DNA from 3 places in the Streptomyces sp. NPDC020898 genome. Region 1 is predicted to be linked to each of the others. Evidence: riboswitches for the same ligand, from Rfam matches in the RefSeq annotation. Region 1 holds a riboswitch; each other region holds the start of a gene.
What was found. Region 1 has a riboswitch for cyclic di-AMP ahead of ACH4TV_RS25125 (transglycosylase SLT domain-containing protein). Riboswitches for the same ligand answer to the same signal wherever they lie in the genome.
Positions count from the first base shown of each region.

Region 1 (6,946 bases):
CAATCCCATCAGCATGCGGATGGTGGTCGTCTTGCCGGAGCCGTTCGGCCCGAGGAAACCGAAGACGCTGCCCGCCGGGACGGTGAGGTCGAGAGCGTCGACGGCGAGTTGTCCGCCACGGAAGCGCTTGGTGAGGGCACGGGTGACGATGACCGCGTCGTCGTCACCCCGGTTCACCTCTTCCGGCTCCGTCTCTTCCCGCTCCGCGGCGGACGGCTCCTCCATGGGCTCCCTCAATCGTCATGCGTGTACGACGGTTCCCGTACGGGAGTTACTGGGCTGCGTTCGCCGCCTTGACCAGGGCGTCCTTCGTGACGGCGCCGACATAGAGCTTGCCGTCGTCCGTCATCAGGGCGTTGATCAGGCGGGTCTTGAAGACCGTGCCGGAGCCGAAGTCGCCGGACACCTCGTCGCCGAAGGAGTCGAGGAAGCCGCCGAACGCACCGGCGTCGGGCGAGCTGCCGGCCGACGGCATACCGCCCTCGGTGCCCGAGTCGAACGTGGCGATGGAGTTCCAGCCCTCGCCGATGACCTTGAAGCCATCACCTTCGAACCCGTCCGCCCTCTCCTCGGGGCCCTCAAGTCCGCTGACGTCGATCTTGAGATCGCCCTTGAGGTCCTCGTCGAACTCCTTGCCGAAGTCCCTGCCGGAGTTCTTCTCGGCCGCGGCTTCGCCCGCGCCCTCCTCGGTGACCTTCGTGCCCTTGGGCGGGGTGAAGTCGAAGGTCGAGGCGGCGGGCTTGGCGAAGTCGACGTCGACGAAGCCGGCGTCCACGACAGCGGCACCGCCGCTCGCCGGGGTGAGCGTGAACTTCAGCGGCGTCCCGGTCTTCGAGTCGACGGCGATACTGATCGCCCCGACCGTGGACCCGGACGCCTTCGGCTTGATGACCAGCTTGTACGCGTCCCGGCCGGCGACCTGGGCGGTGCCGTCGACGGTCACGGAGGTCGTGTCGTCGACCGCTTTCAGGGCCTCGTCGGCGAACTCCTTGGGCGTGGAGGGCACGTCGTCAGGCAGGGCCTGGTCCTTGCCCTTCTCGCCCTTGCTGCCGTCGCCGCTCTCGAATTCGGGGTCGGTCGCGTGGTACGCCTCGTTCGAGGCGCTGTCGTACGCCCACACCTCGTCGCCGTTGTGGATCACGCTGTACTCGGCTGCTTTCTCCAGCAGCGACAGCTTCTGCTTGTCGGGGCCGTCGACGGCGACACGGACCGTGTGCGTGCCGGAGGCCAGTTCGAGGAGCTTGGCGCTCGGATCGGCGGCCGACCCCGAGTCGTCGGAACCGCCGCCGAGGCTCCCGCCCGACAGAAGACTGCTCTCGAGACCGCCCAGGTCGGGCAGCCCCAGATCCGTACTGATCTTCACCGTGCCGGACAACTGCTGTACGTCCGACGCGGCGATCTTCTCGATGAGTTCCTGCGCGCTGATCTTCGGGAGATCGGGGTCACCGGAGCCGGCGAACGCCGGTACCAGCCCGATCGTCGCCACCGTCAGACCGATCACCACGGCCGGCGCGGCGTACCGCGCGACCTTGCGGCGCCGGGACGGCACGTCCTCAGCTTCGTTCTGGTTCCCGACCTGGGCCTCTTCGTACGGTGCCATGTGTGCCTTACCTCCGTCGTCGGCGGCGGCTGTCAGTCCCACACCTGTCCACCCTGAGCCGCCATTCTCACCCGAACCGGTGAGGAGTGGTGTTAACCATCTGACCAAATCCCCGATGAGGAATCGTCAGACCGTGGGCTCAACTCCGCGTACTGCCACGGGATGACACGAGGAGGAAAACCCTCCCCTGACCCGTAGGGGTCACGTGGTGCGACAGCGGTACCCCTTGAGCGCCGCGGCCGGCACCATCCAGCCCGTTGGGGGTCCCCCCTCTGGGGGAGTTTGAGGACGAGCGCGTTCAGCGCGAAAGGGGGGTCTGGGGGCGCAGCCCCCAGGAAGGGATGGGACGGGTAAGGGCGGCGGGGGCGAACCTACCCGGCCCGATGCACCACCGCATCGCACAACTCCGCCAACGCAGCCTTCGCATCACACTCAGCCAACGGCACCAACGCAGCCCGCGCCTCCTGCGCATACCGCACCGTGTCCCGCCGAGCCTGCTCCAACGCCGGATGCTCCCGCAGCCGAGCCAACGCCTCCGCATGCCGAGCGTCGTCACTCAGGTCAGAATCCAGCAACTCGCACAACGCGACATCCTCGGCCAGCCCCAGCCGAGCCACCCGCTCCCGCAACCGCAGCACGGGCATCGTGGGAATGCCTTCCCGCAGATCCGTCCCCGGCGTCTTGCCCGACTCGTGGGAGTCGGACGCGATGTCCAGCACATCGTCCGCGAGCTGGAAAGCGACGCCGAGCCGCTCCCCGTACTGAGTGAGCACATCCACGACACTGTCGTCGGCCCCGGACATCATCGCCCCGAACCGGCAGGCCACAGCCACCAGCGACCCGGTCTTCCCGCCCAGCACATCCAGATAGTGCTCGACCGGATCCCGCCCGTCCGACGGCCCCGCCGTCTCCAGGATCTGCCCGGTCACCAGCCGCTCGAACGCCTCCGCCTGCACCCGGACCGCCTCCGGCCCGAGGTCGGCGAGAATGTGCGAGGCGCGCGCGAACAGAAAGTCCCCGGTCAGCACCGCGACGGAATTCCCCCAGCGTGTGTTGGCGCTGGGCACCCCGCGCCGCACCTCGGCCTCGTCCATGACGTCGTCGTGGTAGAGCGTCGCCAGATGGGTCAGCTCGACCACCACGGCGGACGGCACGATCCCCGGCGCGTGCCGGTCCCCGAACTGCGCCGCGAGCATCACGAGCAACGGCCGGAACCGCTTCCCGCCCGCCCGCACGAGATGCTGCGCGGCCTCCGTGATGAAGGGGACCTCGCTCTTGGTGGCTTCGAGCAGGCCTTCCTCGACAGCCGTCAATCCGGCCTGGACATCGGCTTCGAGAGCCTGGTCCCGCACGCTCAGCCCGAACGGCCCGACGACGGTCACGAGGGATCTCCTGTCTGCTGGTGTCTACTGGCGGTCACACGGTTTGTCGAAGGTCGCTGCCATCACTCAAGTCAGCGTATCCGGTCACGTTTCGATCACCACGAGCGCCCGCCCGTCCAGGCCAGGCGGTATCGGATCACGACCGGAATGTTTTTGATCAGCACATAAGCATGGACATTTATAGGCACCGCTTGCCCCGCCCATGAGCGCGCACTCCCCAGTCGGCGGACACCCATGCCCACGACCACACCAGCAGCCGACACACACTCACACCCACATGCCCACTATCGAAACAAAAGCGGTAAATAACTCAAACGCACCTCAACATCCCAACCGCACCACTACCCCCACCCACACCTCCACCCCTACCCCCACTCCGTGATTCAAGTCACTCCAGCAATCACCCCCGAGCGCCCCTCTCCACAAACTCCCCGTTCGCAAAAGACAAGTTGCCCTCCACTCACCCCCCAGGCGCGCCCGCTTTGTCCCATGAGAGCGCCCTAAATGGGCAAGTCATGCAAATCCGCCCCTTGTTCCACCCGTGTGCTCTCGCATACGTTCGCGCCACGCCGGGCGGACCGCCGAATCCTGCCACCGCCCGTAGAGCACACATCCCACCCACCCACACGTGACTCACGCAGGCAGGAGCGGGGGACCCAGGTAAGCCGCCGGTCCGGATGCGACGCCGGAGCGGCTAGGGGTGAAGCCGTGCGCCGACAACGCGCACGACCGGGCATCTCCCGCCCGAACCCGACAGCTCACCTCGCAGGCGCCGGAGAGGAACGCACCATGCCCGCACGAGGTCAGCACCGCCGCGCGAGAACCCCCCGCCGCCCGATCACACGTACGCGCACACTCGCCATCACCGGAACGAGCGCCGCAGCCCTGGCCCTCCCCTTCCTCACCGCGACAACCGCATCGGCCGCACCGTCGTACACATCCTCGACGTCACTGTCTTCCTCGACGTCCTCGACGACGACGTACTACGCGAACAACCTCGACGGCTGGATCCGCGAATCGCTCGACATCATGGCGCAGAACGGAATCCCCGGAACGTACGACGGCATCTACCGCAACATCATCCGCGAGTCGTCGGGCAACCCGTACGCCATCAACAACTGGGACTCCAACGCAGCGGCCGGCACCCCGTCCAAGGGCCTCCTCCAGGTCATCGACCCGACCTTCGCGGCGTACCACGTCGCCGGCACCGCGTACGACCCCTACGACCCGATCGCGAACATCACCGCGGCCTGCAACTACGCGGCGGCACGCTACGGATCGATCGACAACGTGTACGGGGCTTACTAGCCCGCGTAGGTACCAGCCCCGGAGACACCGGCCCGGGGCGGTACTGACCCTGGTAGGTACTGACCCTGGTAGGTACCAGCCGGAGAGGTACTAGCCCCGCCCGTCCCGGAACAACCGCTCCAGCACCACCGCGATCCCGTCGTCCTCGTTCGAGAGGGTGACCTCGTCCGCCACGGCCTTGAGCTCGGGGTGGGCGTTGGCCATCGCGACGCCGTGGGCCGCCCAGTCGAACATCGGGATGTCGTTGGGCATGTCGCCGAAGGCGATGGTGGCGGACGAGGTCAGCCCGAGGTACTCGGCGGCGAGCGCGAGCCCCGTCGCCTTGGTGATGCCGCATGGCTGGAGTTCGACGGTGCCCGGCCCCGACATGGTGACGGTCGCGAGGGAACCGACCGCTCCGCGCGCCGCCGACGCCAACTCGTCGTCGGACAGGGACGGGTGGCGCAGCAGCACCTTGCTGATGGGCGCGGCCCACAGGTCGTCCCGGTGTGGCACGCGTACGGCGGGCAGCGTCGGGTGCGGCATCAGGTACCCGGGTTCGATGAGCGTCAGCCCGTCGACACCGTCCTGGTCGACGGCGGCGTACACCTGCCCGACCTCGGCCTCGATCTTGCCGAGCGCGGTCTCCGCCAGCTCCCGGTCCAGGGTCACTGACCAGAGCAGACGGTCCGCGCCGGCGTCGTACAACTGCGCGCCCTGCCCGCACACCGCGAGCCCCCCGGCACCGAGGTCGTCCAGCAGAGGCCTGACTCTCGGCGCCGGCCGGCCCGTCACCACCAGATGCCGGGCACCGGCGGCCGTGGCGCGCGCCAGCGCGGCCCGCGACCGGTCGGAGAGCGTGTCGTCGGCACGCAGGAGCGTTCCGTCCAGGTCCGTGGCGATAAGTGCATATGCGGTGGGAGCGGCCATGATCCAGAGAATACGGATCGTTCGGCTCATCGGTCTCCGTCCGAACCGGACGACGTTCGGCATCCCGACAGCAACGGCCCTCGCGCGTACGGCGACTCCCCCGGCATCACCACCACCCAGGCACCACAGCAACGGCGTTGGGCGAGCCGCTGGTTCACAAGATCGAGCGAGAGACGCACCGAGCGGACACGCCCACGCATACGCTCAACTCCCGTGCCCTGCCCTACCCGTGCGCCGCCGCCAGATGTCCCACCAGCCGCGGTGACGCGAACTCCGTACCGCACACGAACCGCATCACCGGCCCGTACGAGGCAGCCGCCGGCAACCCCGTGAAGTACAGCCCGGGCACCGACGACACATACCCGGCACCGAGCCTCGGTGTCCCCCGGCTCACCGCCAACTCCGTGCGCAGCTCGTGCCCGAGGAAGTCCATCGCGGCGATGGCGACCCGGTACCCGGTCGCGGCTATGACATGGTCGGCCGCCAACTCCCGTGTACGGCCGCCGAGATCCTGGACGGTCAGCACCGGCCGCCTGCCTATCGCCTCGGCAAGCCCCGTCGCCTCCGCCCGGACGATCCCCGCGACCTCGCTCACCTGCACCTTCCCCTCGAACCGGTCGCGCAGCCACCACGCCCCGAGCGGTCCGAGGACCCTGCGGACCAGGTAGTGGCGAGCCTGGGCCGGAAGGTAGCGGTAGGGGTGCGGGTAGTAGCTGAGGGCCCAGAGCGACCAGGCGTTGCCGAACGGCGACTCGGGCCGCAGCCTGGGCTGCTGCCACGGGGGCGAACCGAAGCCGACCCGACCGCGCCCCCGCGACACCACCCGCACCTGCGCCCCGGCCTCCGCCGCCAGCGCCGCCGTCTCCAGCGCGGACTGGCCCGCACCGACGACGATCAGCTCCTTGCCGGCGAACCGGCTCAGGTCATGCTGCTGGGAACTGTGGGACAGCGGGCCCGTGGGCGAGGGCCCGTCCGGCGCGGCGCCGGCCAGCTCCGGGGGCAGATGCGCGAGCCCCGACAGCCCCGTCGCCACCACGACCGCCCGCGCGGTGAACAACTCGCCCGAGTCCAGCTTGAGTTCGAAGCCGCCGCGGCCGTTACCGCGGCTGTTACCGGTGCCGTCGACCGCGTCCTTGTGCCGGTCCACGGACACCACCCGCACCCGTTCCAACTCGGGCACGAGCCGCTGCTGGAACCACTCGCCGTACGCGACGAAGGTCTCCACCGGGATGATGTCCTCGTCCGTGACCAGCCGCGACCTGCCCACCGCGTCGCAGTAGTCGGCGAGGGTGTGGCCGCGCTGCGGGGCGTCGATGGTGGAGGCCGCCGGCGTCGACTTGAGCAGCATCCCGGCGGGCATGTGGTCCCGCCAGCTCACCATGGGTTCACCGAACACCCGCACCGGAATGCCGCGCGCCCGCAGATGCGCGGCGGTGGACAGGCCGAACGGCCCCGCGCCAATGACTGCTACCGGATGATTCACGAAGTCCCCTCCCCAGGACGCCACTTCGCCGACTACTACTTCGTTTTCGCCAACCACTACGTCGTTTCTGTACGCGTACGGATGCTGCCGCTACCGTCCGCCGCCGCCGCCGCCGCCGTCACGACGGCTGGTCCGCCACAGTTGATACAGGTGCTTCGCGCCTGGCCGCACGAAGCGGGCGAGCATCGTGAAGAACGGCAGCGGGTCGTCACCCGCGAGCCAGGCCAGTTCCGTTCCGCTCGCCCGGGCCGGCGCGTGCGGCGT
Region 1 is NZ_JBIRRV010000008.1:57,636-64,581, reverse strand. Features, by position in the region: gene ACH4TV_RS25140 (ABC transporter ATP-binding protein) at 1-225, opposite strand, end outside; gene ACH4TV_RS25135 (outer membrane lipoprotein carrier protein LolA) at 272-1,600, opposite strand; gene ACH4TV_RS25130 (polyprenyl synthetase family protein) at 1,972-2,982, opposite strand; cyclic di-AMP (ydaO/yuaA leader) riboswitch at 3,602-3,767, shown strand; gene ACH4TV_RS25125 (transglycosylase SLT domain-containing protein) at 3,772-4,290, shown strand; gene ACH4TV_RS25120 (HAD family hydrolase) at 4,381-5,199, opposite strand; gene ACH4TV_RS25115 (FAD-dependent oxidoreductase) at 5,423-6,682, opposite strand; gene ACH4TV_RS25110 (ATP-grasp domain-containing protein) at 6,773-6,946, opposite strand, start outside.

Region 2 (6,946 bases), 210 kb from region 1:
GTCTGATGCGCATCCGCGCCCAGGAGCGTGCTGAGGTCGCCGCCCATGTGCACGACTCGGTGCTGCACACCCTGACCCTGATCCAGCGCAACGCGGAGAGCGCGAACGAGGTGCGCCGCCTCGCACGCGCCCAGGAGCGCGAACTGCGCAACTGGCTCTACAAACCGGAGGGCACCGGCAAGGACGAGGCCGACGAACCCACCACCCTGGCCGAGGCGGTGCGGCGCAGCGCGGCCGAGGTCGAGGACAAGCACGGCGTCCCCATAGAGGTCGTGGTCGTCGGCGACTGCCCGCTCGACGACAGAACCGGCGCACAGATGCAGGCCGCGCGGGAAGCAATGGTGAACGCCGCCAAGTACGGTGGCGAGGGCGGTGCGGTGCAGGTCTACGCCGAGGTCGAGGGCAGGACGGTTTTCGTGTCCGTCCGGGACCGCGGACCCGGCTTCGACCTCGACTCCATACCCGCCGACCGCATGGGCGTCCGAGAATCGATCATCGGCCGCATGGAGCGCAACGGCGGTACGGCGCGACTGCGCGCGGTACCGGACGGCGGCACGGAGGTCGAGCTGGAGATGGAGAGGGCGGAGAGTACGTCATGAGTGACGCGCACGGGGAGAGCAGGCCGGCATCCGAGTCGGCCGAGCCGGCAGGAACCACTGAACCTGCCCGGTCCGCAGAGCCAGTGGGCGGCGGCAGCGGCGATGCGGACGGGCGGCGGGTGCGTGTCGTTCTCGTCGACGACCACCGTATGTTCCGTACGGGCGTACAGGCCGAGATCGGGCAGACCGAGCGGACCGGCGTCGAGGTGGTCGGCGAGGCCGCCGACGTCGACCAGGCGGTCACCGTCATCACCGCCACCCGGCCCGAGGTGGTCCTTCTCGACGTGCATCTGCCGGGCGGCGGCGGTGTTGAAGTACTGCGCCGCTGCGCCCCGTTGATGGGCGACCCTGAGCAGCCGGTCCGCTTCCTGGCGCTGTCCGTCTCGGACGCGGCGGAGGACGTCATCGGCGTGATCCGGGGCGGTGCGCGCGGATACGTCACGAAGACGATCACCGGCGCGGACCTCGTCGACTCCGTCTTCCGCGTCCAGGACGGCGACGCGGTGTTCTCGCCGCGCCTCGCCGGGTTCGTACTGGACGCGTTCGCGTCCACGGACGCCCCGCCGGTGGACGAGGACCTCGACCGTCTCACCCAGCGGGAACGGGAGGTGCTGCGGCTGATCGCCCGGGGCTATGCGTACAAGGAGATCGCCAAGCAGCTCTTCATCTCCGTGAAGACGGTGGAGTCGCATGTGTCGGCGGTCCTCAGGAAGCTCCAGCTGTCGAACCGGCACGAGCTGACGAGGTGGGCCACGGCACGGCGGCTCGTCTAGGGGCAGGGCGCCTCGTAGGTCAGGAGGGACCCGGGGGCACCGCGCGGCCGCTCACACCACCCTCGTGGCCCCCGCGAACGGCATCTCGTCCAGAGGTGCCACTCGTACCGGTGCCGAGGGGTTCGGGGCGTGGATCATCTGTCCGCGGCCTACGTAGAGGCCCACGTGACTGATGCCCGAGTAGAAGAACACCAGGTCGCCGGGGAGGAGTTCGGACCGTGAGACCCGCTGGCCGGCGTTGATCTGGGCGTAGGTCGTGCGGGGCAGGGAGATGCCGGCGGAGCGGTACGCGGCCTGCATGAGGCCCGAGCAGTCGAAGGCGTCCGGGCCGGTCGCGCCCCACACATAGGGGCTCCCGAGCTTCTGGTAGGCGTACGAAACGGCCTCCGCCGCACGCGAGTTGGGCGCCCCGGCGACTCCGGCTGCCCCAGCTGCCGCGGTGGCGTCAGCGACTCCGGCTGCCCCGAGCCCGTCCCGCGCACCCCCCGACGACCGGGAGGCATGCCCGCCGCCCCAGCTTCCGTCGTCCGCCGCGAGCCGGGCGCGTTCCTCCGAGCTGAGGCGGGACAGCAGTTGGCGGGCCTCGCCCAGTTTTCCGGTGACCGTCTTCTTGTGGCGGTTCAGCTCGGCCTGGCGGGACTTGAGGGAGGTCAGTTCGACGTGGGCCGCCCCGCGCAGCTGCTCGATCTCCCGCAGTTGCTTGCGTACGTGGGCCACGTCCGACGACTGTCTGCTGCCCGCCCGTTCGGCGAACGCGGCCCCGTCCAGGTAGCGGTCGGGGTCGTCGGAGAGGGCGAGTTGCAGCGCGGGGTCGAGACCGCCGGAGCGGTACTGCGCCGCGGCCATCGAACCCAGCGCCTCCCGGGCCGAGTTGAGCCCCTCCTCCTTGCGCGCCGCCTCGTCGCGCAGGTTCTCCAGCCTCCGTTCCGCCCGCTCGGCCCTCTCCTTCGAGCCGTTGTACTTCTCGGTGGCGACCTCCGCCTCCTCGTACAGCTTGTTCACCTTGGCCTCGACCTGCGCCGCGGTCAGCTGTGGATCGGCGTATCCGATGCCGTCGAAGCCGGTCGCCGTCGCCGCGCCCGCGAGGGCGATCGTCGCGGCGGTGCGGGCCGTACTGCCGTTGAGCGAGCGCTGTCGGGGCTTGCGGTGCGCTGCCACCGGGGCGTCACGTCCTTTCGTACGACCGCCGGGAAGCGGACCCCAGGAGGGCGGTCGCGCGTCCGGCGGCGGCTCGCACAGGGGGAGCGGTCCGCCGCCGGACTTTCTCGGCGGTGGTGTCCGACTGCCGCCCCTGGCCCGGGCGGCGGTGGGGAGCCGGGCACCTGGTGGAGGACGCTAAACCTGAGTGTGTCGTGGGGGTAACGCCATGTGCGGAACTGGCGTGAGCCGATCGCCGGGTGACCGTATGCGACCGTGATCGCGGTCCGCCGCCGCCGACTTCACGCAGTCGACTGACCGATGCGGCGCTTCCGGGACACGCGACGGTGACACAGTGCTATGGGGTGCATATATGCGAGATCCCGGAGCACCCCATGCCCGGCCCGGTGTCAGGTCGTGCGGGCGCCTCTGATTAGGCTCCGGGCCATGGACGTACTCATCCATCTCTTCGTCGGCCTGCACATCATCGGCATCGCCTCGCTCCTGGGCGGGTTTCTCACCCAGCTGAAGGCGATGGGGCAGGGCACGGCCCGCTTCGTGCCGGCGATGCTGCACGGCGCGTTCACCATGCTGGTCACCGGTGTCGCCCTGGTGGGCCTCAATCAGGCCGACGACCAGCCGGTCGACAACGTCAAGATCGGCGTGAAGCTGGCCCTGCTGATCGTGATCCTCGGCCTCGTCTATGTGCAGCGCGACGAGGAGACCGTGGACAAGCGTCTGTTCGGTCTGGTGGGCCTGTTCACCACAGCGAACATCTTCATTGCCGTGCTCTGGACCTGACCCGACCTGACCGAACCCTCAGGCGGGGCGCACCACGCTGTGGATCGCCGACTCGCCGTCGTAGAAGATCGATTCCTCACGGACGTACGTGCCCGGCTTCGGCGCGTGGATCATCATGCCGTTGCCGATGTAGAGGCCGACGTGGCTGATGTCGTCGTAGAAGAAGACCAGGTCACCGGGTTGGATGTCGGAGAGTGAGACCGTCGTGCCCGCGTTCACCTGGTCGTAGGTGGTGCGCGGGAGGTCGACTCCGGCAGCCTTCCAGACGGCCTGGGTGAGGCCCGAGCAGTCGTACGAGTCCGGGCCGGTCGCGCCCCAGACGTACGGCTTGCCGATCTGTGCGCGTGCGAAGGTGAGGGCCTTGTCGGCCTTGGCGGCGTACGAGGAGTCGGTGACCGTCGGCGTCGACGTGTCCGGGGTGCTGCCGCCCGTCGGCTGCTGGGCCGCCGCGGCTGCCGCCGCTGCGGCCTCCTGCTGGCGTTGCTGCTCCGCCGCCTGCTGCTGGCGGACGAGCTCCTGCGCCTGACGGCGGGCCTCCGTCTGCTTCTCCCGCTCGATCGCCGCGAGGCGCAGCTTCTCCTCGGCGGTGAGGCGGGAGAGCAGCTGACGGGCCTGGGCGAGCTTCGTCTGGACGGCGGTCTTGGTCGTCTGGAGGTCGTCCTGGGCCTCCGTGAGCGATTCGAGGCTCGCGGTGGCTTCCTGGCGCATCCGCGTCGTCTCGGCCTGCTGGGTGACGTAGTCGTCGACCGAGCCCTTCTGGCGGGCGGTCAGGCGGTCCATCAGCTGGTTCTGGTCGAAGTAGTCCTGCGGGTCGTCCGCGAGCAGGAACGTCGCCGTGTCGGGGGCGGCGGACCCGGTGCGGTACTGGGCCGCGGCGAACGAACCCAGCTCCTCACGCGCGTCGTTGAGCTTCTGCGTGCGCTGGGCCACGTCGTCCATCAGGGTGTCGACGCGCTTGCGCTGCTTGGACGTCTTCTCCTTGGCGCCGTTGTACTTGTCGGTGGCCGACTCCGCCTGGCGGTAGAGGTCGCCGATCTTCGCCTCGACCTCCTCCATGCTCGGCTGGTCGTCGGCCGAGGGTGCCGGGGGTGTCGTGGGCTCCGTGGGCGCGGCGGTGGCGGTCTGGGACAGCAGGGCCACGGAGGTCAGTGCCGCCGTGGCGAGGGCGGGGGTCCGTATGCCTGCTACGCGCGTTCCTGCAGGACGCGACTTGCGGTGCGACGACGCCAAGGGAGGCGACTCCTTCCATGTTCCGCCTACCGGGTTAGCTGTCGGGTTCGGGCGGGTGATTCGGAAGGGTTGCCCTACGGTCCTTGCCCTGGACGGCAGTCGGACCGATTCACCCCAGGTTTTCGGTGGGTCCCCGGCTCCTGCCGCACAGGGCGGCACGATCGGACTCGGCGGAGGCCGCGCGGCCCGGCGACGTTCGCCGGTGGGGTTCGAGCGGCCTTAGGGCACGCTAACCAACTGGTGTGGCTCCTGTGAAGGTTGATGACCGCTATGTCCGATACGTTTTTGTGACCTTAGGTTTAAACGTGGATTCGTGAAACCGATCCGGAATGATTTCTGGCGAATTGTTCGGATCTGTGAGTGTGCACGGGTAGCTCCGGTAGATCCTCGCCCTCCATGTTTCCGGGGGCGGGGCGGGTTGTCAGTGGGGGCGCCTAGACTCGGAGAGCGATGAGCAGCCTCTTTGATGACAGCTTCCTGGCGGACCTCCGGGGCCCTCGCGCCCATGAGGAGGAGCCCCCGCCGCCGCCCGAGGACGAGCACGTGCCGGAGCCCGTTCCGGACGATCTGTTCGGCGGGAAGTTCGACGCGCCGCCGGACCGGGACGCGTACTACCGCGACGGTGCCCCGCGCCCCGCGGTGGACCCGGCCGCGCTCCTGGACGGGCTGAACGAGAACCAGCGCGCGGCCGTCGTGCACGCCCACACCCCCTTGCTCATCGTGGCGGGCGCCGGCTCCGGCAAGACGCGTGTGCTCACGCACCGCATCGCGTATCTGCTCGGCGAGCGGGGCGTCCACCCCGGCCAGATCCTCGCGATCACCTTCACCAACAAGGCCGCCGGTGAGATGAAGGAGCGCGTCGAGCACCTCGTCGGCCCGCGCGCGAACGCGATGTGGGTGATGACGTTCCACAGTGCGTGCGTGCGCATCCTGCGGCGCGAGAGCAAGCGGCTCGGCTTCACGTCGTCCTTCTCGATCTACGACGCGGCCGACAGCAAGCGACTGATGGCGCTCGTCTGCCGCGACCTGGACCTGGACCCGAAGCGCTTCCCGCCCAAGTCCTTCAGCGCCAAGATCTCCAACCTGAAGAACGAGCTGATCGACGAGGAGGACTTCGCCGCCCAGGCGAGCGACGGTTTCGAGAAGACCCTCGCCCAGGCCTACGCGATGTACCAGTCGCGGCTGCGTGAGGCCAACGCGCTCGACTTCGACGACTTGATCATGACGACGGTCAACCTGCTGCGCGCCTTCCCGGACGTCGCCGAGCACTACCGCCGCCGCTTCCGCCACGTCCTCGTCGACGAGTACCAGGACACCAACCACGCCCAGTACGCGCTCGTACGGGAGCTCGTGGGCACCGCCGAGCACCCGGTGGACGTACCGCCCGCCGAGCACGACCTGGGCCCCGCCGAACTGTGTGTCGTGGGTGACGCCGACCAGTCGATCTACGCCTTCCGGGGTGCGACGATCCGCAACATCCTCCAGTTCGAGGAGGACTACGCGGACGCGACGACGATCCTGCTCGAACAGAACTACCGTTCCACGCAGACGATTCTGAGCGCGGCCAACGCGGTCATCGAGCGCAACGAGTCCCGCCGCCCCAAGAACCTGTGGACCAACGCGGGCGCGGGCGCGCGCATCACCGGCTATGTCGCCGACACGGAGCACGACGAGGCGCAGTTCGTCGCCGAGGAGATAGACCGACTGACGGACGCGGGCGACGCGAAGGCCGGCGATGTCGCCGTCTTCTACCGGACGAACGCCCAGTCCCGTGTCTTCGAGGAGATCTTCATCCGCGTCGGCCTGCCCTACAAGGTCGTCGGCGGCGTCCGCTTCTACGAGCGCAAGGAGGTCCGGGACGTCCTGGCCTACCTGCGCGTCCTCGCCAACCCGGAGGACTCGGTGCCGCTGCGCCGCATCCTCAACGTGCCCAAGCGCGGCATCGGCGACCGCGCGGAGGCGATGATCGACGCGCTCTCCCAGCGCGAGAAGATCAGCTTCGCGCAGGCGCTGAAGCGCGTGGACGAGGCGTACGGCATGGCGTCGCGGTCGACCAACGCGGTCAAGCGGTTCAACGCGCTGATGGAGGACCTGAGGACGATCGTGGAGTCGGGCGCGGGCCCGGCGACCGTCCTGGAAGCGGTACTCGAACGCACGGGCTACCTCGCCGAGTTGCAGGCGTCGACCGACCCGCAGGACGAGACCCGGATCGAGAACCTCCAGGAACTCGCCGCCGTGGCCCTGGAGTTCGAGCAGGAGTCCGGAGCGGCTGCCGAGACGGCCGAGGGGTCCCCGCAGCCCGCGGAGGGCGAAGCCCCGGCCCCGGTCGGCCTCCCCGCCTTCCTGGAGAGGGTCGCCCTGGTCGCCGACTCCGACCAGATCCCCGACGAGGACGACGACGGCTCC
Region 2 is NZ_JBIRRV010000008.1:270,480-277,425, forward strand. Features, by position in the region: gene ACH4TV_RS26095 (PspC domain-containing protein) at 1-599, shown strand, start outside; gene ACH4TV_RS26100 (LuxR C-terminal-related transcriptional regulator) at 596-1,372, shown strand; gene ACH4TV_RS26105 (NlpC/P60 family protein) at 1,424-2,530, opposite strand; gene ACH4TV_RS26110 (hypothetical protein) at 2,957-3,310, shown strand; gene ACH4TV_RS26115 (NlpC/P60 family protein) at 3,329-4,540, opposite strand; cyclic di-AMP (ydaO/yuaA leader) riboswitch at 4,549-4,723, opposite strand; gene pcrA (DNA helicase PcrA) at 4,991-6,946, shown strand, end outside.
Region 2: linked by a shared signal. The riboswitch ahead of ACH4TV_RS26115 (NlpC/P60 family protein) and the one ahead of ACH4TV_RS25125 (transglycosylase SLT domain-containing protein) in region 1 are both predicted to bind cyclic di-AMP.

Region 3 (6,946 bases), on a different contig from region 1:
CCGCGCGCGGCTCGCGGACGCGTTCACGGTCGAGGTGGACGGCATCGGGCTCGACGAACTGGTCGGCGGCTGCGGGGTCGCCGAGTCCGTACTTGCGGCGCTCGACCGGGCCCGGCTGCCGTACGCCGGGACACGGGTCGCCGTGCAGGGGCTCGGCACGATGGGCGGGGCCACGGCACGCTTCCTCGCGCGCGCGGGACTCGTGATCGTGGCGGTCGCCGACATCAAGGGCACGATCGCCAACCCAGCCGGCCTCGACGTCGAGGCGCTGCTCGCGGCGCGGGACACGTTCGGCACCGTGGACCGCGCGGTGTTGCGCCCCTACGACCGTGAACTGCCGGGCGACGCCTGGCTGTCCGCCGGTGCGGAGGTGCTGGTGCCGGCGGCGGTCTCGTACGCCGTCGACACCGGGAACCAGGAGCGGATCACCGCGCGTTGGATCGTCGAGGCCGCCAACATGCCCGTACTGCCAAAGGCCGAGGAACTGCTCGCCGCGCGCGGCATCGTCGTCCTGCCGGACGTGGTCGTCAACTCCGGGACGAACGCCTGGTGGTGGTGGACGCTGTTCGGTGACATCGGCGCGGACGCGGAGGAGGCCTTCGCGTACACCCGGCGTTCGATGCGTGCCCTGATCGACCAGGTGCTCGCGCGCGCTGAGGCCGACGGGGCGACTCCGCGGGCGGCGGCGCACGCGATCGTCGAGGACAGGCTGCCGGTGATCGCGGAACGGTTCGGCTGGTACCGCTGACAGGGCTCTGCGGCATCGCCTCCTGACGACGGATTACTGTGGCCGCGTGGCAAGGGTGCGGTTGAGTGTGGCCGAGCGGCGCGAGGATTTGTTGCGGGCCGCCATCGGGCAGATTGAGGAGCGGGGCGTGGCGGCGGTCAGGATCGCCGACGTGGCCGCTGTCCTCGGGGTGAGCAACGCGCTGGTGCTGTACCACTTCTCGACCAAGGAGAAGCTGGTCGCCGCCGCGTTCCGGTACGCGGCCGAGGCCGATCTCACCCACCTGGGCAAGCTCCTCGGGCGCCGTTCACCGGCGCTGCGCCGCCTGCGGTCCGCCGTGCGCTGGTACGCGCCGACCGGTCAGGCCAAGGGCTGGCGGCTGTGGATCGAGGGGTGGGCGGTGTCCCTGCGGGACCCCGCGCTGCGGGAGGTCGCCGGCGATCTGGACCGGCGCTGGAAGGCCGCGATCACCGAGGTCATCGCGGAGGGCGTGGCCGCGGGCGAGTTCCAGTGCCCCGACCCCACGGGCACGGCGCTGCGGCTCACGGCGCTGCTGGACGGGCTGGCCGTCCAGATGACGGCGTACGACGGGGTGTCGCGGGCGCGGGCGGAGCAGTGGGTGGACGCGGCGCTGGCTGGTGAACTGGGGCTTCAGCGCGCGGCGTTGACCTCCGGCGGGTGAGTCGGTGTGGGCCGGCGAGTCGGTGTGGGCGCCGGTCCTGGGGGCTGCCGCCCCCAGACCCCCGCTTCGGCCTGAACGGCCTCGTCCTCAAACGCCGGACAGGCTGAGGTTGCCCGCCCGGCGCTGAAAACCAAAAGAGCTCACGCGACCCAGTCGATGCGGCTCTTGATGTCGTCCGGCGAGAGATGCCCCTTCGCCGTCACCTCATCCCCCGACGACTCCCCCCGCAGCCTCCGTCCGATCCACGGAACCAGGTACTGGCGGGCCCAGTGGACGTCGTCGCGACGGATCTCCAAGGTGCCTCGGGGAGGCAGCGGCGGCCAGGGCTGGTCCGGGTCGGCCGGGATTTCGAGGCCGAGGACCTGGCCCGCGCGCAGGGCGACACGGGTGTGGCCCTCAGCGGAGAGGTGCAGTCGGTCGCCGTCCCAGGCCCGCCGGTCCTGGATGGTCTTCAGGGACCACAGGTCGAGCACGGGACAGCCGTACCGGTCGGCGATGGCCCGCAGATGTCCGTTGTACGTGGCGATCTTGCCGCGCATGTGCTTCAGCACCGGGACGTTGCGGGTGTCGAAGCCGGTCGTCACCATGACCGTGCCGACCGTCGAGGTGAGGTCGATCACCGCCCGCTCGAAGCGCTCGGCGACCTCGTCGGGGTCGCTGCCGGGCCGGATGATGTCGTTGCCGCCCGCGCAGAAGGAGATCAGGTCCGGCGCCTGCTCCTTCGCGCGCGGAAGCTGCTCGGCCACGATCTGGTCGAGCAGCCTCCCGCGTACAGCGAGGTTGGTGTAGTCGAAGTCGCCTTCGGAGCGCCGGTCCGCGAGCAGTACCGCGAACCGGTCGGCCCAGCCGACGAACGCCCCGTCGGGGCCGGGGTCGCCGACGCCTTCGGTGAAACTGTCCCCCACCGCCACGTACGACCCGATCACTGCTCTGCCGTCATTCTTCGAATCGTCTGCCACATCGGCCCATCATTCCCCTTCCGATGTGAGCTACGCGACCGTAGGAAAGGGTTGACTCGCGGTGAGATAAGCCACTCGTCAAGTATTGGTCAACCCGGAATACCGGGCGCGCACAGCTCATGGACCCTGAAGTCGCTGATCCGGAAGTGGCTCCACGTCGTACGGAAGGCGAAGTGCCCACTCGTGTACGGGTCCGGGTCGGTGTAGTCGAACACGAGCCGCCCGTTGTTCCACCAGCGGACCGTCGAACCGGCCGAGACGATCCGCACCCGATGCGGCGCGTTCGGGACGAGCAGCGGCTCCGTGTAGTCGTAGATCAAGGGGCGTACGCCGGCCTCACCGACGTAACGGCGCAGCCTGGTCGTCGTGTTGGTGTTGGCTCCGTAGCCGACGTAGTACGTCTTGAGGTAGTCGTACTCCGCGAGGGCACCGCCCCGCGGGGTGGCGAAGAGGTCGTCAGGGGAGCGGACGTCGACCGCGTTCCAGAAGTTGTTCAGGTCGGAGACCCGGTCGTTCACCCCGCCCGCCGAGATCGGCGTGGCCGTGTACTCGATGACGTACGGGCCTTGGAAACCGCGCTTGAACCAGACGGTCGCGCCGCTGGGTACGTCGATCTCCAGGGCGCCCCGGGCCGCCGTGACGCTGCCGCCGTCCTGGAGTTCCACGGCCCACTGGCCGAGACCGTGCCGGAAGTCGTCGCGGGCTATCAGGCGTCCGCGCGTGGCGGCACTGGCACTCGCGGCCGGGACGAGTGCGGTGAGCGCCGCGCCCGCGGCCAGGACTCCGAAAGCTCTGCGGGTGGTCGTCACGAGGCGGCTCCTTGAGGGGAAAGCGCTTACACGGTGCGGGAGTTCACTATCGCACCCGCACCCACACAGGCACCGACCGCACCGAAGGCCGGACCCGGGGATCGGGTCCGGCCTTCGGCGGGAGTTCTCGCGGAGGGTGGGCGTCAGCCGACGGCCACGCCCTGCGAGCGGAGGTACGCGACCGGGTCCACGTCGGAGCCGTAGTCCGGGGTGGTGCGGATCTCGAAGTGCAGGTGCGGTCCGGTCACGTTGCCGGTGGCACCGGAGAGGCCGACCTGCTGGCCCTCGGTCACGGTCTGGCCGGCCGAGACGGAGAGCTGGGAGAGGTGCGCGTACTGGGCGTAGTAGCCGTCGGCGAGCTTGATGACGACCTGGTTGCCGTACGCCCCGCCCCAGCCGGCGGAGACGACCGTGCCGGCGCCGACAGCCTTGAGGGAGGTGCCGGTCGGGACGACGAAGTCGACGCCCGTGTGGTAGCCGCTGGACCACATGCTGCCCGCCACGCGGTAGGCGGTACCGACGGCGGCATCGGCCACGGGGAGGGTGTAGCCGCTGGAGCTGCCGGTGTCGGCGGCCTCGGTCTGCGCCGAGGTCTCGGCGGCCGGCTTCGACTCCTCCGTCTGCGTGGACTTCGAGGAGGACCCCGAAGAAGACGACGAAGACGAGGAAGAGGGAGACGAAGACGGCGAGGTCGACGCGGCCTTCTTGCCGATGGTCAGCTTCAGACCGGGGTGGATCAGAGCCGGGTCGGCGCCGATCGCCGTGCGGTTGTCCGAGTAGAGCTTCTGCCAGCCACCGCTGACGCTCTGCTCCTGGGCGATCTTCGAGAGGTAGTCGCCGGCCTGGACCGCGTACGTCTTCACGCTCGCCTTCTTGGCGGCGGCCTTTTCCGACTTCGCGGAAACGGACTCGACCGTTACGGACGTGACCGCTCCCGAAAGGGACTGAACGGACTGGGTGCCGGCCTCCGCCGTGGCCGCGTGGGCGCCGGTGGCTCCCAGCAGCGGCAGGGCGAGAGCCGCTCCGCCGGTTCCGGCGACGGCTATCGAGCGAGTGAATCGCTGGGACTTCGGGCGGCGGTGCTTACCCTTCGCGGGCATGACGAATTCCTCTCCGTCGCCTGCGAGGTGAGCTGTCGGGTGCGGACTGGAGATGTCCGGCCACGCCTGAACGTGACTTAACCCCAAGCCTGTTCCAGAGACCGGAACAGGCGTTCTACCTGTGGGTCCCCCGCTCCTGCCGTGGTCGGGTGCTCGATGCGGGATCCGGGCGGCGGCAGGATTGGGCGTCCGTCCGGATTGGTGGCGAACGTAAGCGACCAAGACGCACGGAAACAAGCCTGAGGTTCCCTGTGTAAGGGTTTCCTGTGATCCTCCCCAGAATTACCGGTCACTGTCCGTCAATCCCGGATCTTTCCGCCCCTCGAACTCCCTTAAAACACGCCGAAATTACGTGAACATGACGGCGACAGACGGTCACGGATATGACGCTGCTCACTCGACCTATTCACAGCAACCTTTATTCCCAAGCGAGTTGGAATGAAGGCCCCATTAGCGGACAGAAGCATCAAAGGCGACGCAGTCGGAAAACTGCCGCATCAAGGTCGCCCTTCAGTCCGGTCCGCAGCCCACGGTGCAACAACACGGCACCCCGGTGGACTTCACCTGTTTCGCGGCATTCGTACGTACCTGTCGGGTCGAGTCCGCGCAGCCGCACCGCCGGAACCGGCTCCCCGTGGTGCTGCGCCTGGAGCCAGGCGAGGACGACCGTCTCGTCCCCGAGCACGTACTGCACCGCGCTCAGGCCACCGGCCGGCCGGCGCAGCCGGTAGAGGTCCCCGCGCTGCACCACGGGCCGGATCTCCTTGTACAGGCCCACCCACTCCCCGGCCTCGGCGAGCTCCTCCTCCGTCCACTTCGCGAGGTCGCCGCCGACGCCGAGCACCCCGGCCATCGCACTCACGAACCGGAAACGCAGCGAGCTGACCCGGCCGTTGAGCTGGGTGTTCGGGCTGTCCGTGACCCAGGCGGCCATCACCCGCGCCGGGTGGATCTGACTGAACCCCTCCTGGATGGCGAGCCGGTCCAGCGGGTCGGTGTTGTCGGAGGTCCACACCTGGTCCGTACGGGCGAGGACACCGAGGTCGATCCGGCCGCCGCCGCCCGAGCAGGACTCGAAGGCGACGTTCGGATGCGCCGCCCGCAACCGGTCCAGCAGGGCGTACAGCCCGTGTACGTGGTCGACCCACAGGCGCTGCGGGTAGTCCTCGCCGGGCCAGCCCGCGTCGGTGAAGCAGCGGTTGAAGTCCCACTTCACGTAGTCGACCGGGGCGCTGGAGAGAAGCGCGTCGAGCTGCTCCCAGAGGTACTGCCGGACATCCTCACGCGCGAGGTTCAGTACGAGTTGATTGCGGAACTCCGTCCGCTTTCGTCCCGGTTGGAACTGTACCCAGTCGGGGTGCGCGCGGTAGAGGTCGCTGTCCGGGTTGACCATCTCGGGCTCGACCCAGATGCCGAACCGCATCCCCAGGGCGTGCACATACTCGGCGAGCGTCCCCAGGCCCGCCGGGAAGCGGTCCGGGTTGGGCGTCCAGTCGCCGAGGCCGGCCCGGTCGCTGGTGCGGGCCCCGAACCAGCCGTCGTCCACGACGAACAGCTCGACGCCCATCGCGGCGGCCCGCCGGGCCAGCGTGCCCTGCTGCTCCTCGGAGATGTCGAACTCCGTGGCCTCCCAGGAGTTGTAGAGCACGGGCCGGTCCCGGTCCGCGTCCGGAATGACGAACGCGCGCTGGTACGCGTGCCACGCGCGGCTCGCCCCGCCGTGACCGGAGTCGGTCCACAGCCCCGCGAAGACGGGCGTGCTGAAGGACTCGCCCGCCGCCAGCCGCAGCAGACCCGAGTCGTCGTATCCGGCACCGCCGGTGATCTGCACGCGGGCGTCGGGCAGCTGGGCGACGGCGATCCGCCACGACCCCGACCAGCCAAGCGCGCACGCGTACACCTCGCCGTGCTCCTCGGTCGCGTCGGTGTCGAGCGCCACCCAGGGCAGATGCTGGTGCCCGGTGTGACCGCGCCGGCTGCCGATGACCTTCTCACCGTAGGTGAGGTCAGAGCGCACCAGCCGGGACTCGGCCGCCCAGCGCCCGTGCAACTGGGAGAGGCGCCAGCCCTCGCGCTCGGGGAGCGTCCAGGTGGCGGAGTCCGCGCGGAGCAGCTCCAGCGGGCCGCCGGTCCCGTCGGGCACGTCGTGGGTGAGGGTCGCCCAGCGCTCCACCACGTCATGGCGCATCCGGTAGTGGAGCGTGATCGCCAGCCCCGCGTCACGGAACCGCAGCCGCAGTTCGCCGCCCTCCGCCTCCTCGTACGCCTCGAACCGCCATTCGGTGCCCCGGCGCTCGTCGGTCCGCACGGACAGCGCGGGCCGTACGAAGCGGGGGCCGCCCTCGACCGGGTACTCCTCGTGGCCGTCGAGCGGGGACTCGAAGGGCCAGTAGTCCGGCAGCGGACGGACCGCGAGCGCCTCCGCGTCGGCGAGGGCGATCCGCGGGCCCCAGTGCAGGTGCAGCAGCTCGTCGTCCTCGGTCAGATGGACGGCGTAACTGCTCGTGGGTCCCGAGAGAAGCCACGTACGACCGGTTCCGGCGATTTCCAGCATCATGTCCCCACAGATCCGAACAGGCACGCTCACGTCTCAACATCATCAAGGGCCACAGGCCCGACGGCAACGCCTGTGGAAAACTCCTTGGCCTATCCAGGCATGTCGTATCGTC
Region 3 is NZ_JBIRRV010000006.1:47,666-54,611, reverse strand. Features, by position in the region: gene ACH4TV_RS20215 (Glu/Leu/Phe/Val dehydrogenase dimerization domain-containing protein) at 1-748, shown strand, start outside; gene ACH4TV_RS20210 (TetR/AcrR family transcriptional regulator) at 795-1,409, shown strand; gene ACH4TV_RS20205 (SGNH/GDSL hydrolase family protein) at 1,550-2,335, opposite strand; gene ACH4TV_RS20200 (DUF6250 domain-containing protein) at 2,458-3,177, opposite strand; gene ACH4TV_RS20195 (peptidoglycan DD-metalloendopeptidase family protein) at 3,321-4,277, opposite strand; cyclic di-AMP (ydaO/yuaA leader) riboswitch at 4,282-4,459, opposite strand; gene ACH4TV_RS20190 (alpha-galactosidase) at 4,744-6,831, opposite strand.
Region 3: linked by a shared signal. The riboswitch ahead of ACH4TV_RS20195 (peptidoglycan DD-metalloendopeptidase family protein) and the one ahead of ACH4TV_RS25125 (transglycosylase SLT domain-containing protein) in region 1 are both predicted to bind cyclic di-AMP.